2 regions of the Blautia sp. AF26-2 genome follow, and region 2 is predicted to be linked to the other one. Evidence: predicted binding sites of a transcription regulator. Region 2 holds the regulator's gene; the other holds the start of a gene.
What was found. The regulator Rex, encoded in region 2, represses fermentation and respiration genes when NADH is low (regulators of the CRP and FNR family bind a similar motif). The targets are predictions, from matches to a motif close to ATTGTTAANTANTTAACAAT.
Positions count from the first base shown of each region.

Region 1: DWY63_RS06855 (L-lactate dehydrogenase) is a predicted target of Rex. The motif match lies at 1,847-1,866, and genes of this name have one in related genera.

Region 1 is NZ_QTWD01000004.1:96,597-104,484, forward strand. Features, by position in the region: gene DWY63_RS06850 (CoB--CoM heterodisulfide reductase iron-sulfur subunit B family protein) at 1-619, opposite strand, end outside; gene DWY63_RS06855 (L-lactate dehydrogenase) at 826-1,773, opposite strand; gene DWY63_RS06860 (Mur ligase family protein) at 2,277-3,827, opposite strand; gene DWY63_RS06865 (MATE family efflux transporter) at 3,929-5,296, opposite strand; gene DWY63_RS17865 (hypothetical protein) at 5,272-5,574, opposite strand; gene DWY63_RS06870 (MATE family efflux transporter) at 5,547-6,878, opposite strand; gene DWY63_RS06875 (hypothetical protein) at 7,158-7,775, shown strand; gene DWY63_RS06880 (phosphopentomutase) at 7,792-7,888, opposite strand, start outside.
Region 2 is NZ_QTWD01000001.1:452,514-460,401, forward strand. Features, by position in the region: gene DWY63_RS02235 (MATE family efflux transporter) at 1-1,018, shown strand, start outside; gene DWY63_RS02240 (S8 family peptidase) at 1,131-1,976, shown strand; gene DWY63_RS02245 (NADP-dependent isocitrate dehydrogenase) at 2,142-3,344, shown strand; gene DWY63_RS02250 (ABC-F family ATP-binding cassette domain-containing protein) at 3,444-5,369, opposite strand; gene DWY63_RS02255 (redox-sensing transcriptional repressor Rex) at 5,524-6,180, shown strand; gene DWY63_RS02260 (bifunctional ADP-dependent NAD(P)H-hydrate dehydratase/NAD(P)H-hydrate epimerase) at 6,270-7,778, shown strand.

The sequences.
Region 1 (7,888 bases), on a different contig from region 2:
TGGATGCCATTTTCTTTTCTTTCAGGGATATGTAGCCGCCGCAGCACTCATTTCTCATCGGATATACGACCGGTGTTGCGCCAAGGGCCTTGATAAAGTCTTCAATGATTGTCGGATTTTCCGGATCGTCAAACTGCATTGTGGTGCTCGGACGAAGCAGCATACAGCCGTAATATGCGCCGATTTTTCTTCCTCTTAATGGGTTTACCACTTTCTCTTTGATCTTGTCAAATCCAACGACGTCACGCAGCACTTCCAGATAATGAAGTACTTTCGTTTCGCCAAGATATGGCTCGGAAAGAGCCATGTAGTTGTTTACTTTTGTCTGAATGTCTTCTACATTCGCCATGTCATCGTTTACGCGTTTGATCACGTGATGACAGGCGGAACAGACTGTGATCAGATCCTGTCCTTTTTCTTTGGCGTCTGCTAAGGCGCGAACCGAAGAAAGTTTTGTGGCGATTTCATCGGATGCCTGTGGATACACAGCTCCGCAGCACTGCCAGTTTTCAATTTCTTCCAGTTCAAATCCCAGAACTTTTGCGCACTCTCTGGCATAATGATCCAGATCTTTTGCTTTGTTCTTCAGCGTACAGCCCGGAAAATAACTGTAGGTCATGGAATTGCTCCTTTCTTACTTGCTCCTGTTGGTTTCCATTTTTCCTGCGGTATCTTCTGTCCGGCACCGGAAAAGTTTCCGGTACTCTTTTTATGTACACCCGGCGGAAAATTTCTTCAGGCGCACGTTAAGGCAGTGGGAGATACCGCTCTTTCGCACTTTCTGCCACTGCCATAAATTTTATGTTTTGAGCTTATTGCCCGCTCTTAGTGCTCGATCTGTGCGATAACTGCTTTTAATGCGTCGGCACTTGCTTTGAGTTTTTCTACTTCCTCTTTTGTCATACGCATCGGAATCTTGCCCTGTACGCCTTTCGGTCCAACGAGGGTCAGTGTGCTTAAGCATACATCCTCGATGCCGTACTCACCGTGCATCATGGAAGATACGGTTGCTACAGAATCGGAAGAAGAAAGAATGGTTGCTACCAGTTTGCATACTGCAACAGATACTGCATAGAAAGTAGCTCCTTTGTTTGCAATAACCTGTCCGCCGGAAGTTCTTACGTACTCCAGCATAGCATCTTTGTCGATCTTGGTTACGTTCCTGCCCATTTTTTCTACGGTGTCGTAGTACTCGTCCAGGCTGACACCGGAAACGTAAGCACCACTCCACGGAATGAAGGAAGTATCACCGTGCTCACCGAATACGTAAGCATGAATGTTTTTCTGTGCAATGTTGAGGTGTTCAGACAGTCCGCAGCGAAGTCTTGCGGAATCCAGCATAGTACCGGAACCAAGGATCTGGTTTTCCGGAAGTCCGGAGATCTTTGTAAACACATAGGTCATGATGTCAACCGGGTTGCTTACAATGATATAGATGGCATTCGGAGCCGCTTTTACGATTTCCGGTGTGATGGATTTTAAGATGTTTACGTTGGTCTGGGTCAGCTCAATACGGGTCTGGCCAGGCTTTCTTGCAATACCGGAAGTAATAATTACGATATCAGAGTCCTTGGCATCCTCATACTCACCTGCGATGATGGAGACCGGATCGCGGAAGCAGGTACCCTGCGCGATATCCATAACCTCTCCCTCTACTTTTTTCTTGTTAATATCGATGAGAACAATCTCAGACGCGATGTCTTCGTTCGACAGTGTATAGGCGATCGTAGATCCAACGCTTCCAGCTCCAATGATGGTAATCTTGCTGCTCATAAATACTCCTTTCTAAAATACCCCTAGTTGGTTTTTGTGATTGATAAATTTTTCACTTTCCTTATCATAGCACTATGACAAGAATTTAACAAGTGTTTTTTTCGAGCATTTTCGTGAAATCTTTTTTCTCACTGAGCCCGTACGCTTCCAGAAGGGGTGTTCTGGATATATTTCAATACAATTATACCATTTTTTGTTCTTTTTCACAAGAATTCTTTCCAAAAACTTACAGCTTTGTCCTTCATCCCGCAGAATTCGTCTTTTTCCGCATGGTTCCCGGGTTTTTGCTTTCTGTGTTTAGTTTCACACGTCTAACTTTCGTTCGTTATATTTTTAACAACTTTTCGTCATACGGGCTAGTTTCTGTCCTTCTTTTCTACATTTTGTAGGATGTATCCGCCAAATTTCCTGTCTGATTTTCATTTCTGCTGCCGCCAGACGCAAAAAAGACACGGATTTTTCTGTTCCGTGTCTTTTTTGCTCTGTTTTTTCTGTTTTTGCTTCTATTCTTCTGTTTCACGAGCCGTTGCCGCTTCGGCAAATGCATTTCCATATTCGGCAAGCGCCTCTTTTGCATAGACGGCATCTGACCGGTACGGCACATTTCCGTTTCCGACGTGCATCGTCACGTCCGCGCCTTTTCCAAGGATCAGAACAACCTCTCCCGGTACGGCGCCAAGAATCGCCTCCCGGATTGCTGCTCCGCGGTCCATGCGGATCTGGAAGGATGCACCTTCCTTTGCTATGTACCCGCCGATCTCCTCACAGATCGCCTGCGGATCTTCGTTTCCCGGATCATCCGGTACGAGGAAAATCCGGTCCGCCCGTTTTCCGGAAATCTCACCCATATCTTTTCTGCGGTTGAATGCTTTTCCGCCCGGGGTTCCGAACACAACGCTTACGCGGCTCCCCGGGTATTCGAGTGCTACGGTATCAAACATTTTTTCAAAACTCAGGCCATTGTGCGCGAAATCCACGATCGCCGTGACCTCGCCCGCGCTGCTCTCATACGTCTCCATCCTTCCCGGAACGGTGACGCCAAGGAGGCTTTCCTTGATCAGCGAAACCGGGATTCCCATCGACCAGGCAGCCGCAATGGCAGCTACGGCATTCTCCACATTGAAGGCTCCGTGCACCGGCAGGGTAAAATCTTCCGAGAAATCCGGTCCTGCCACATGGAAATAGAATTTTCCTCTGCCCGGCTTGATATCACTCACGCGGATTACAGCATTTTCTTTCGATCCAAACGTAACGACGCGCTCACATTTTGCCGCAGCTTTCAGGATTTCCCCGATATGGTCGCTGTCCAGGTTCACGCAGGCGCAGGTGCAGCGGTCGAAGATCTTTAATTTCGACTGGAAATAATCATCAAAATCCTTGTGCTCCGTCGGGCTGATGTGGTCCTTGGAGATGTTCAGGAAAATGGCGGTATCAAAATGCGTGTTTCCGACTCTCTCGTATTTGAGCGCCTGGGAGGATACTTCCATCACCATATGGGAAAGGCCTGCATCTACGGCATTGCGCATATGACGGCACAGCTCCAGGGATTCCGGCGTGGTGAGCGTTGATGCTTCTCTCGTCTTTCCGTCGTAATATTCAATCGAACTTAACAGTGCACATCCGTTTCCGCCCTGTTTTTTCAGGCAGGCATCGAGCATCGACTGCAGGTAGTAGGCTGTCGTTGTCTTTCCTTTTGTTCCGGTCAGCGCCGTGACATGCAGCGACTTTGCCGGATAATCGTAAAACGCCTCACCCAGCACAAACTGTGCTTTTCTGGCATCGTTGACGATGAGCGCCGGAATTTCTTTTCCCGCTTCGTATTTTTTTTCACTTACATAGGCAACAGCACCGCGGTTTACGGCGTCTTTTAAGTATGCCTCTTTGAATGCAGCTCCTTTGCAGAGAAACAGCGTTCCCTGATCAGCTCCGCCCGAAAAATACGTTACGAGGGTAACGGGTCTGTCCTCTCCTTCTTTTCCTTCCGGCTCTGCAAATTCCACCAGAAGGCCTTCCTGCTCCAGAAGTTTCTTATATTCTAATACCGACTGTTTCATAGGATATCTTCCTCTCTTCTATGGGATTCTTTTTCAGCTTTCCTAAAATCCAGGCTCCATTATACCAGAATTGAAACAGCTTGTCCATCTTGCGGCACGGCTTACATCATCTGCGCATTTTTCTCAAAAAGAGAACGAAGCGTTTTTGCGCAGTACAGGTACGCCGGAACGAGAAACAGATCGGCGAGAATCCATGCCACCGGGCTTGCGAAGCAGACTGCGGTGTAACCAAAATACGGAACCAGGAAAAAGGCTACCACCGAACGGCCGATCATCTCGCAGACGCCGGCAAGGATTGCAAATTTGCTGAAGCCCATGCCCTGCACGGTAAAGCGTACGACATTGACAAGGGTCAGCGGAATGTAAAATACCATGTTGATCAGCAGCATCTGACGCGCCTGGTCGAGGATGACCGTCTCAGATGCATCTACAAAGAGAAGCGAAATCTGGCGGGACCACAGAAACATGACTCCTAAAATGACCACGGAATACACGCTTCCAATAATGGAACTTGTCAAAATACCGGTGTTGACACGATCCATCTTCTTCGCACCGACGTTCTGTCCGGCATACGTCGCCATAGTGGAGCCGAGCGCGTCGAACGGACAGCAGCAGAACATGGAAATTTTACCGGCAGCCGTAACAGATGCAACCGCAGTGGAACCAAGGCCGTTGACAGCGGTCTGCAAAATAACACTTCCGATCGCGGTGATTGAATACTGCAGTCCCATTGGGATTCCCATATTGCACAGATTAAGCACATAATGCTTGTGCAGCTTCCAGTCCTCTCTCGTAAAAGCAAGGATGGTGAATTTTTTCTTCATATAAAAGAGACACAGGAATCCAGAGACTCCCTGCGCGATAATCGTCGCCCACGCGGTTCCCGCTACTCCCATCGGGCGGACCAGCGCAAGATCTAGCACGATATTCAGTATTGAAGAGATACCGAGGAAAATCAGTGGGGAGCGGCTGTCGCCGAGGCTCCGCATGATTGCTGATGTCTGGTTATAGAGCACCATAAGCGGAATTCCGAGGAAAATAACAAAGATGTAAGCGTATGCACCGTCCAGAATATCGGACGGGGTTTTCATCAGAATCAGAATGTCGCGGCACCAGATGCAGACAAGAACGGTCATCACCACGGAAAGAATACCGGCCAGGACGGCTCCATTTCCTACATACCGGCACAGCGCTTTCCGGTCTCCTGCCCCGAACATCTGCGCAACCGGAATTGCAAATCCGCTGCAGACTCCCATACAGAATCCCACGATCATAAAGTTGATCGAACCTGTGCTTCCAACAGCCGCGAGCGCTTTCGCGCCTAAGAATTTTCCTACAATAATCGTATCGACCATGCTGTAAAACTGCTGGAACAGCATGCCGAGCAGCAGCGGCAGTGCAAACCCCAGAATCAGTTTTACCGGGCTGCCGTTTGTCAGATCTTTTACTGCACTTTTCTTTGTTGCCATGTGATGTCCTCCCTATTGTCGTATGTTTTTGCTTCCCCTTTTTGTCGAATCTCATGCCATTTTATATCTTGTTTTCTCAGAATGCAATCCCGTAATACTGCCGAATTAAGAGACGTTTTTTCATCACTTTTACGTGTTTTTGACATGGCGGCCGCCTGTGCAGGAATTCTGTTTTTTTGCGCACGCCAAAAGCGGCTGCGGCAGGTTCCCGTTCCGGAACGCTGTGCCGCAGCCGCTTTGCTGTTCTTTCTTATTTTGCAAATTCTTTCTTTTTCCACTGAAGCAGAATCATCACAGCCACCAATGCGGTCAGAAAATCAGAAACCGGCTGGGAGGCAATAACACCGGAAAAACCGGCAAGTTTTGAAGCGCAGAAAATTACAATGGCAAAAATCACGCCCTGACGTCCTGCTGAAAGAATCATTGCTCCTGCCCCGTTTCCGATCGCCTGGAAAATACAGGTCGATGCGAGTACGATACCAACAAACGGCATACCAATGAGCTGGACGCGGAGGATCTGCTGGGCCACTGCAATGACATCCGCCTCTTTTAAGAACAGTCCCACGAGAAGCGGAGCCGCCGCACCGAGCACAACCGCCATTCCGGCACCGGTCAGCACTTCCAGGAGGAAGGCAAAGCGGATCGTCTCACTGAGACGTTTTTTATTTTTCGCTCCATAATTGTATCCGACCAGCGGCTGTCCGCCAAAAGCGAAACCGACCATCACAAGAACAGAAATCATAATAATTTTCAAAGCAATTCCCATCGCTGCAACTTTGTCCGTTCCATACGGCTGCAAAAATCGGTTCGTCAGCGTCACGCCGATGCTCTGCATGAAGTTTGTGACGGATGCCGGAATGCCGATGGCAAGAACGGCGAGCACCTCTGCTCCGGTCATTTTCAGTTTTCGGAAATCGACGGAGAGATAGCGGCATTTCTTTATCATAAAGATAACATAGAAAATATCACCGCAGATGTTGCCGATCACCGTTGCAATCGCTGCTCCGGCTGCTCCCATGCCGAGCGTGTAAATAAAGATCGGGTCAAAAATGATGTTGACAACGGCTCCCAGCATTGTTCCGATCATCGAGGCTTTTGCGAAGCCCTCGGTCCGAAGAAGATTGTTCGGCGTCAGCTGCAGGATGATAAACGGTGCGCCGAGTGCAATCCACTGGTAATAGTCCCCCGCATACTGCCACGTCGTCTCATCACAGCCAAGCAGGCCAAGGATCGGCTGTTTGGCGGCAAGCAGGATGATGCTGACCGCAATGCCGACAGCAATCGCTGCGTAAAAGCAGAATACGCTGATCCGTCTTCCGTCCTCGTACTCTTTTTTACCGAAGAGGCGCGAAATGACGGAACTGCCGCCGACGCCGAAGATGTCACCGAGTGCAATCATCAGCGTGAAAATCGGTGTGCCGAGCGATACGCCGGCAATCAGTGCCGTGTTTCCGGTCCGCGCGATGAAAAAAGTATCTACCATATTATAGATCAGCGACACGACCATGCCGAGCACGACCGGAAGTGCGAGCGTCATATATGCTTTGGACACTTTTGTTTTCTCAAATAATTCGTTTTCCATTTTGAAAACTCCCCTTTCCTCTTTTTCGGTTACAGTTCACTGGTACCCAGCGAACTGTAACATTCGCAGCCCTCATTTAAAGTTTTGCTGTGCAAAAGGAGGACTGCTCACACCTGAATCACTTTCTTACGCAGCGAAACAGCAAGTGTTTCACTGCTGAGTGAACAGTAACCTTTTTCATTCTGGTTTATCTTAGCAGACTTTCTTGCTTTTTCTTGTGTCATATGTCACAATAAAGAAAAAGTTTTCCAAAAAATTTTTCTGTGAAAGGATTTTCCTATGAAACGAATTTTTGATCCGGCTCTGCTGGACTTTTATCTTCAGAAACATGAGATCTCATCTCTTTTCGATACCCCGGATCTCGCATTTTCTCTGTATCAGTTTGAAAAAGGCGAACGGCTCGACACGCTGAATCCGGAGGAATACCTCTCGTTCCTCGTGGACGGTTCCATCGAGATCAGCGCCAACCGCGCCGACGGCACGAGCTACCCGATCGGCTATCTCGACGGCTTTACCTGCATCGGCGATATGGAATTCTGCGGAAAACGCGATGATACGCACCAGATCGAGGCACGCACCACCGCGCTTTGTATTGTTCTGCCGCTCGCTTCCACGAAAGAGCTTCTGCTGAACGACAACCGCTTTTTACGATATCTTTTAAACTCTGTCACCGAAAAGCTGATGCTTTATTCCAGCTCCCAGTCGAATTTTTCCACGCTCGAGGAATCCTTCCTCTCTTATCTCTCAGAGCGCTGTCCGGATCAGACGTTTTCCGGCGTGGAAAAGATGGCCATGCAGCTCCACTGCAGCCGCCGCCAGCTCCAGCGAGTTTTAAAGAAGCTGCTCGAAGAAGGACAGCTTGTGAAACTTTCGAAAGGTTCTTACCGCCTCAGCTGAAAACGCCATCGCTTCCTTATTTCCACGATTCCAGGATCGATGTTCCGATCGTTCCCTCCGGCATTTTTACGCCGAAGTTCTCTGCAACGGATGCGCCGATCACAGCGAAGGTG
Region 2 (7,888 bases):
GTTCGGCGCATCGGCAGATGCGATGGTCTACGCGTATCCTTATATGATGATTTACCTGATCGGAACACTGCCGTCCATGGTTGCGACCGGCATGAACCCGTTTATCAATGCGCAGGGTTATTCAACGGTCGGCATGTTCTCCGTTACGATCGGAGCCGTCGCAAATCTGCTGCTTGACCCGCTGTTTATCTTTGTACTTGGCTTTGGCGTACAGGGTGCCGCGATTGCCACCGTCATTTCCCAGACGCTCTCCGCCGTCTTTGTTCTGTACTTCCTGACCCGGAAAGCGGAGCTGAAAGTACGGTTTGTGCGGAAAAATGAAATTTCCGAGTGCACAGGCTATGCGAAAAATATCGTAAGCCTCGGTACTGCCGGTTTTATCATGCAGCTCACCAACAGCCTTGTCACCATCTGCTGCAACAATGTGCTTTCCGTGACCGGCGGTGATATTTACATATCTGTTATGACGATTGTATCGAGTGTCCGCCAGCTCGTCGAGACCCCGATCTACGCTATGAATGAGGGAACCTCCCCGATCTTAAGCTATAACTACGGCGCTCGCCGCCCTGCCCGCGTGCGAAAGGCCATGTGCGTCATGAGTGTGATGATTCTTGGCTACACGGCAGTGATGTGGAGCGTTATTATTTTGATTCCGCATGTGCTGATCGGCATTTTCAGCTCGGACGCAGTGCTGATCCAGGATGCGGTACCGGCACTGAAACAGTACTTTGGAGCGTTTATTTTTATGGACTGTCAGTACATCGGTCAGACGGTATTCAAGTCGCTGAATAAAAAGAAACAGGCAATCTTTTTTTCTCTGCTCCGTAAAGTTGTGATTGTCGTGCCGCTCACCTATCTGATGCCGTACGCATTCCATATGGGAACTGACGGTGTCTTCCTCGCAGAGCCGGTATCCAATGTAATCGGAGGAGGTTTGTGCTTCGTGACCATGCTTCTCACGGTTCTGCCGGAGCTGAAGCGGATGGAAAAACAGAATACGGCAGGATATAAAAAATAGAATCTGCAGACCCCATGGAGACCCAAACTCTGTGGGGTTTCTTTTGATTGTTCTTTGCAAAGGAAAGTCCTTTTTTGCATACCATAAAATAAGAATACGCCGGAGCTTTGCGATGAACGAGCAGAAAATTCTGACAGGAAAAGGAATTACCGTGGCGGTGCTGGATACAGGGATTTTTCCGCATATTGATTTTGATAATCGGATTGCGGCGTTCCGGGATCTGGTGTACGGGCGGGAGACGCCTTACGATGATAATGGGCATGGGACGCATGTCTGCGGAATCCTCGGTGGAAGCGGAAGAGCATCCGGCGGGAAGTACCGGGGTACGGCACCGGAATGCAGATTTGTGGTAGCAAAAATTCTCGACCGCAGGGGAAACGGCAGAAAGCAGGATATCCTTGCGGCGATTGACTGGGTGTGCAAAGAGCGAATAAGACTTAATATCCGCATTTTAAATATTTCAGTGGGAACAACAGAGCAGGAAAAAACGGTGGATGATCTGCTCGTGCAGGCGGTGGAGCGCGCCTGGGATGACGGGATCACAGTTGTGACAGCGGCCGGAAATCTGGGGCCCGCTCCGGGCAGTATTACGGCGCCGGGGAGCAGCAGAAAAGTGATCACCGTGGGAGCGGGCGATCTGCTGGAGCCAAGAAGAGGAATCTCCGGATGCGGCCCGACACGGGACTGCGTCTGCAAACCGGATCTTGTCGCGCCTGGAAAACGTCTCATTTCCTGCGCGCCTGGAAGAAGCAGGAAGGAATATGTGGTGAAGAGCGGCACCTCGATGGCGGCACCGCGGGTGTCCGGAGCCGTGGCTTTGGCACTTGAACGGGTTCCGGATCTTACAAATGTCCAGGCGAAAATGCTGCTTTGCGAATCGGCGAGAGACCTTGGCCTTCCGCGCAACCGTCAGGGGCATGGGATGCTTCAAACAGACCGTTTTCTGTCTCTTCTGTGAGGCACTGTGCGGCAGCATAAAAAAAGAAAAATGAAGGAAAACACCTCTCATCCTGCAAAAATTGTGTGAATTTATGGGAAAATACCAAAAAATCAGGTGGATTTTGACTTGACAAGCTATAGGATACTTTATACAATAAACGGGAATAGAAAAAGGAGGCCTACTATGGAAAAAATTCAGATGACCACTCCTCTGGTAGAGATGGATGGAGATGAGATGACCAGAATTCTCTGGAAAATGATCAAAGATGAGCTGCTTCTCCCGTTTATTGACCTGAAAACGGAATATTACGATCTGGGACTGGAACACAGAAACGAGACGAACGATCAGGTAACCGTAGATTCCGCAAACGCTACCAAGAAATACGGTGTAGCAGTCAAATGTGCCACCATTACGCCGAATGCAGCGCGTATGACCGAGTACAATCTGAAAGAAATGTGGAAGAGCCCGAACGGAACGATCCGTGCCATGCTCGACGGAACCGTTTTCCGTACCCCGATTGTCGTAAAAGGCATCGAGCCGTGCGTGCGCAACTGGAAAAAACCGATCACGATTGCCCGTCATGCATACGGAGATGTCTATAAAAATGCAGAAATGCGCATTCCGGGACCGGGAAAAGCAGAGCTGGTTTATACGGCTGAGGATGGCACCGAGACAAGAGAGCTGATCCACAACTTCACCGGCGCCGGTGTCATTCAGGGCATGCACAATCTGGATAACTCCATAGAAAGCTTTGCGAGAAGCTGTTTCGAGTACGCACTGTCCACGAAACAGGATCTGTGGTTTGCAAGCAAGGATACGATTTCCAAGAAGTATGATCACCGCTTCAAGGATATCTTCCAGGAGATCTTCGATGCAGAGTACAAAGAGAAATTTGCAGAAGCAGGCATTACCTACTTCTACACTCTGATCGACGACGCCGTTGCCCGCATCATGAAAGCAGAGGGCGGCTTTATCTGGGCCTGCAAGAACTACGACGGCGATGTCATGAGCGACATGGTATCCTCCGCCTTCGGTTCCCTTGCGATGATGACTTCTGTTCTCGTATCCCCGCACGGATATTACGAGTACGAGGCTGCGCACGGAACCGTACAGCGCCACTATTACCGTCACTTAAAAGGTGAGGAGACATCCACCAACTCCGTGGCCACCATTTTTGCATGGACCGGCGCACTCAGAAAACGCGGGGAAATGGATGGAAACGCAGAACTTTCCGCATTTGCAGACCGTCTGGAAAAAGCAACGATCGCAACGATCGAGAGCGGAAAAATGACAAAAGACCTTGCGCTGATCACCACCATGGAAAATCCGACCGTATTAAACAGCCGTGATTTCATCCTGGCCATACGCGAGGAGCTGGAGAAATAATTAAACGAAGCAAAAAAGAAAGCCGATCCGGCATTCCCGCAAAAAGGGATGCGCCGGACCGGCTTTTTCTGTTTTGAATTTTTCCGGGGAAAACCAGGTCTATTCGGCAAGCTCTTCCCATTTTTCATACAGCTCTTCGAGTTCCGCGGCAATCTCTGCTTTCTCTTTGCTTAATTTCACACACTCTGCCACATTCGTTGCGACTTCCGGTTTCGACATTTCCTCATCAATTTCCGAATCGCGTGTCTCAAGCTCTTCAATTCGTTTCTCCGTCTTTTTCAGTTCGTTTTCTTTCTTGCGGAGACGTGCCTGTTCTTCTTTCTGCGCTTTCCAGTCCAGCTTTGTGGAGGAGGCTTCGGAAGGAGCCGCTGTTTCTTCCGGAGCGGCGGCATCGGCAGCAGGAGCATAGATGCGGGTCAGCTCTTCTTTTTTCTCCAGATAGTAATCGTAATTTCCGATATAGTTGACGAGTGTCTGTCCCGTCAGCTCCAGAATCCGGGTTGCAGTCTGATTGATAAAGTAACGGTCGTGGGAAACGTACAGTACCGTTCCAGTGTAATCCTTCAGCGCGTTTTCCAGAATCTCCTTTGATACGATATCGAGGTGGTTGGTCGGCTCGTCGAGGATCAGGAAGTTGGCGTTCGAGAGCATCAGCTTGGCAAGAGAAATTCGTCCGCGCTCACCGCCGCTCAAGGTATGAATCGGTTGGAAGACATCGTCGTTTGTAAACAGGAAGGCGGCCAGCACATTTCGGATTTCGGTGTTTGTCAGATACAGATACGCGTCGGAAATCTCCTGGAAAATGGTCTTTTCCATGTGGAGCACCTGATGCTCCTGATCGTAGTAACCGATCTGTACACGGCTTCCAAGTGTAAAAGAGCCGGTATCCGGGCGGATGACTTCGTTTAAGATCTTTAAGATCGTCGTTTTTCCCGTTCCGTTGTTTCCGATGATTGCCACGCGCTCGCCGCGCTTGATTTCGAAATTCAGATCCTGGAAAAGCGTCTGTCCCGGGAAGGCTTTGGAGAGGTGCTCGACGGTCAGCACATCGTTTCCGCTTGTGATGCGCGGTTCCAGACGGATCCGCATATCGGAGCGTACTTCGGTCGGCTTTTCCAGCACATCCATTTTGTCCAGCATTTTTTCACGGCTCTCGGCGCGTTTGATGGATTTCTCGCGGTTGAAAGATTTCAGCTTTGCAATGACTTCTTCTTGATGGTGGATTTCCTGCTGCTGGTTGACCCAGGCATGGTAAGCGGCTTCACGGAGCATTGCTTTTTTCTGACTGTAGGCGGTATAGTTTCCCTCAAAAGTTGTTACTTTTTTATTGTCCACTTCAACGACTTTTGTGACAACGCGGTCGAGAAAGTAACGGTCATGGGAGACGATCAGGACGGCTCCGCTGTAATTTAAAAGATACGTTTCGAGCCAGGAGATCGAGTCCATATCGAGGTGGTTGGTCGGCTCGTCGAGCAGAATGATGTCCGGTTTGGTGAGCAGCAGTTTACCAAGTGCCACGCGGGTCTTCTGACCGCCGGAGAGGGAGTCCACCTGTTTTTCAAAATCGCTCTCGGAAAAGCCAAGACCTTTTAAAACACCGACGACTTCACTGCGGTACGCGTATCCGTTTTCCAGTTCAAAGGTATGGGAGAGGCGGGTGTAGGTGGAAAGAAGTTCATCCAGCTCTGCACCGGATTTTGTATTCATATCACTTTCCATCTGACGGAGGCGTTCCTCCATATCGATCAGATTCTGTTTCGCGGTCAGCACTTCCTGGTAAATGGAAAGGTGTCCGGTCAGATCCTGATGCTGGGCGAGATAGCCCATCGTCTTCCCTTTGGAGAGGATGACCTCTCCCTCATCGGCCCTCATTTCGCCGATGATGATTTTTAACAGCGTCGATTTTCCGGCACCGTTGATGCCGACCAGTGCGGCTTTTTCGCGTTCTTCTATATGAAAAGATGCATTTTTGATAATTTCCGTTGTCCCGAATGCTTTCGAGATATTCTGACATGCAAGAATCATGTGGTTCCTCCAGATAACATATTTCTGTATTTTGACATAATACACCATCCTTATTATAGAGAGTAATACACAAAATTTCAAGAAATCTTTGACAATTTTCTATCAACCATATATAATATGAATATATGCAGGTGTAAATAAGGAGGAATTTATCTTGGAAGAAAAAGGAATTTCGCGGGCAGTTATCAAAAGACTTCCTAGATATTATCGTTACCTGGGCGAATTGCTGGAGGACGGAGTAGAACGGATCTCTTCCGGTGAGCTGAGCGAGCGGATGAAAGTGACAGCTTCCCAGATTCGCCAGGATTTAAATAATTTCGGCGGCTTCGGCCAGCAGGGGTATGGTTATAACGTGCGGTATCTGTACAGCGAGATTGGAAAAATTTTAGGTCTGGACAGAGTCCACAATATGATTTTTGTCGGAGCCGGAAATCTGGGACAGGCGCTTGCTAATTATGCGGCCTTTGAAAGAAGCGGATTCAAAACGGTCGGTATTTTTGACGTCAACCCGGTATTAAAAGGAATCTCCGTGCGCGGAATTGAAATCCGCATGGCGGACGAGCTTCCGGAATTTATCAAGGAACACCATGTAGAGATTGCGGCTTTGACACTGCCAAAAGCAAAAGCGGTAGAGATGGCAGAGATTCTCGTGGACAACGGTGTAAAAGCAATCTGGAATTTTGCACATACCGATCTAAACTTAAAACTTCCGAAAGATGTGATCGTCGAGAACGTCCATCTTTCCGAAAGTCTGATGCGTCTCTCCTACAATCTGACCAGATATGAGGCGGAGCATCCAAAGAACAATTAAGAAACCAAAACAAAAGCAGGAGAGTCTTCGGGAAACCGGAGACTTTTTCTGTTCACTTTCCGGATAAGGCAGGAAAAGGAGGAAAAGCGATGAAACGGATTCTTACAGCAGCACAGATGAAGCAGGCAGACCGCAATACGATCGAAACCATGGGGGTACCGTCCCTGGTACTGATGGAGCGCGCAGCGCTGTCCTGCGTGGAGGAGCTTCAAAATGGAACATGGGATACAGGAAAAGTCCTTGCTGTGTGCGGTCCCGGAAATAATGGAGGGGACGGTGCGGCAATTGCACGGATTTTAAAGACGAAAGGGGTGGATGCGGAACTGTTCTGTCTTGGAAATCCGGAAAAATACAGTGAAGGCATGAGAGCACAGAAGAAAATTGCGGAAAATTATGGGGTCCGTGAGGTTAAGAATCCGGATTTCCGGGAATATACTGTTATCATAGATGCCATCTTTGGAATTGGCGTATCCCGTCCGCTGGCAGGGGAGTACCGGAGGGCAGTGGAAGCAATCTGCGCAAGCGGTGTTCCTGTTCTTGCCGTGGACATCCCTTCGGGGATCCACACGGATACCGGAGAGGTCCTTGATGCGGCGGTGAAAGCCAGAGCCACGGTGACATTTGCCTGTGCAAAGCCAGGGCTTCTCTTTGATCCCGGAAAACGATATGCCGGAGAGGTCCTGGTCCGTGATATCGGAATCGGCTTTGATGCAGGAGAAGAGGAGACGCCCTGGTACGGTTCAGTGGAAAAAGAAGATCTGGACCGGTTTCTTACCCGCACGCCGATGGGAAATAAGGGAACCTTCGGAAAGGTGCTGGTACTTGCCGGTTCCGGTGCCATGTGCGGAGCCGCTGTTTTGTGTGCCAGGGCAGTCCTTGCATCCGGTGCCGGCATGGTAAAGGTTGTGACAGAGGAAAGAAACCGTACGCCGCTTTTCTGTGCCCTGCCGGAAGCAATGGCGGATTTCTGGAAGGAGGATGAGCCGCTTCCGGAAGAAGCCCTGCTGCAGGATCTCGCCTGGGCGGACGCTGTTGTTGCGGGACCGGGACTTTCCAAAAGCCGGACGGCAAAAGAACTGCTCGTTTTTACGGTGCAGCACACAGAAGTTCCTCTTGTTCTGGATGCAGATGCGCTGAACCTGATTGCAGAAGATGCAGAGATTCTTTCGGGCTGCCGGGCAGAAAAAATTTTAACGCCTCATGTAGGAGAGCTTGCACGGCTGCTGCACATGACCATTGCAGAATGCCAGCGTGACCCGGCAGGAAGCGCCGGAAGGGCAGCCGAAAAATACCAGGCCTGCTGTGTACGAAAGGATTCCGTAACCGTGACAGCAGAGGAAGGGCGTGAGCAGTATTACATAAACACAAGCGGAAGCAGTGCGCTTGCGACGGCGGGAAGCGGCGATGTGCTCGCGGGAATCACAGGCGCCTTTGCAGCAAAACGTCAGTGTGAAAAAAACGAGAAAAAAATCAGCCTTGCCAAAACAGCGGCACTGGCGGCATATGCGCATGGAAAGGCGGGAGAGGCTGCGGAAGAAAAAAGCAGTGCTTCCTATGTAACAGCATCCGAGATTATCAGAGGATTGCAGTCAATCTGAGCAAAGCAGATCAGAATCACGGGTTCCCAAAAGGACTCCGGGCGGACTTTTTTGAAGCGCCGGATGAAATTTGTGAATACCTCCGGAAAAACAGGCAATATTAAATACAT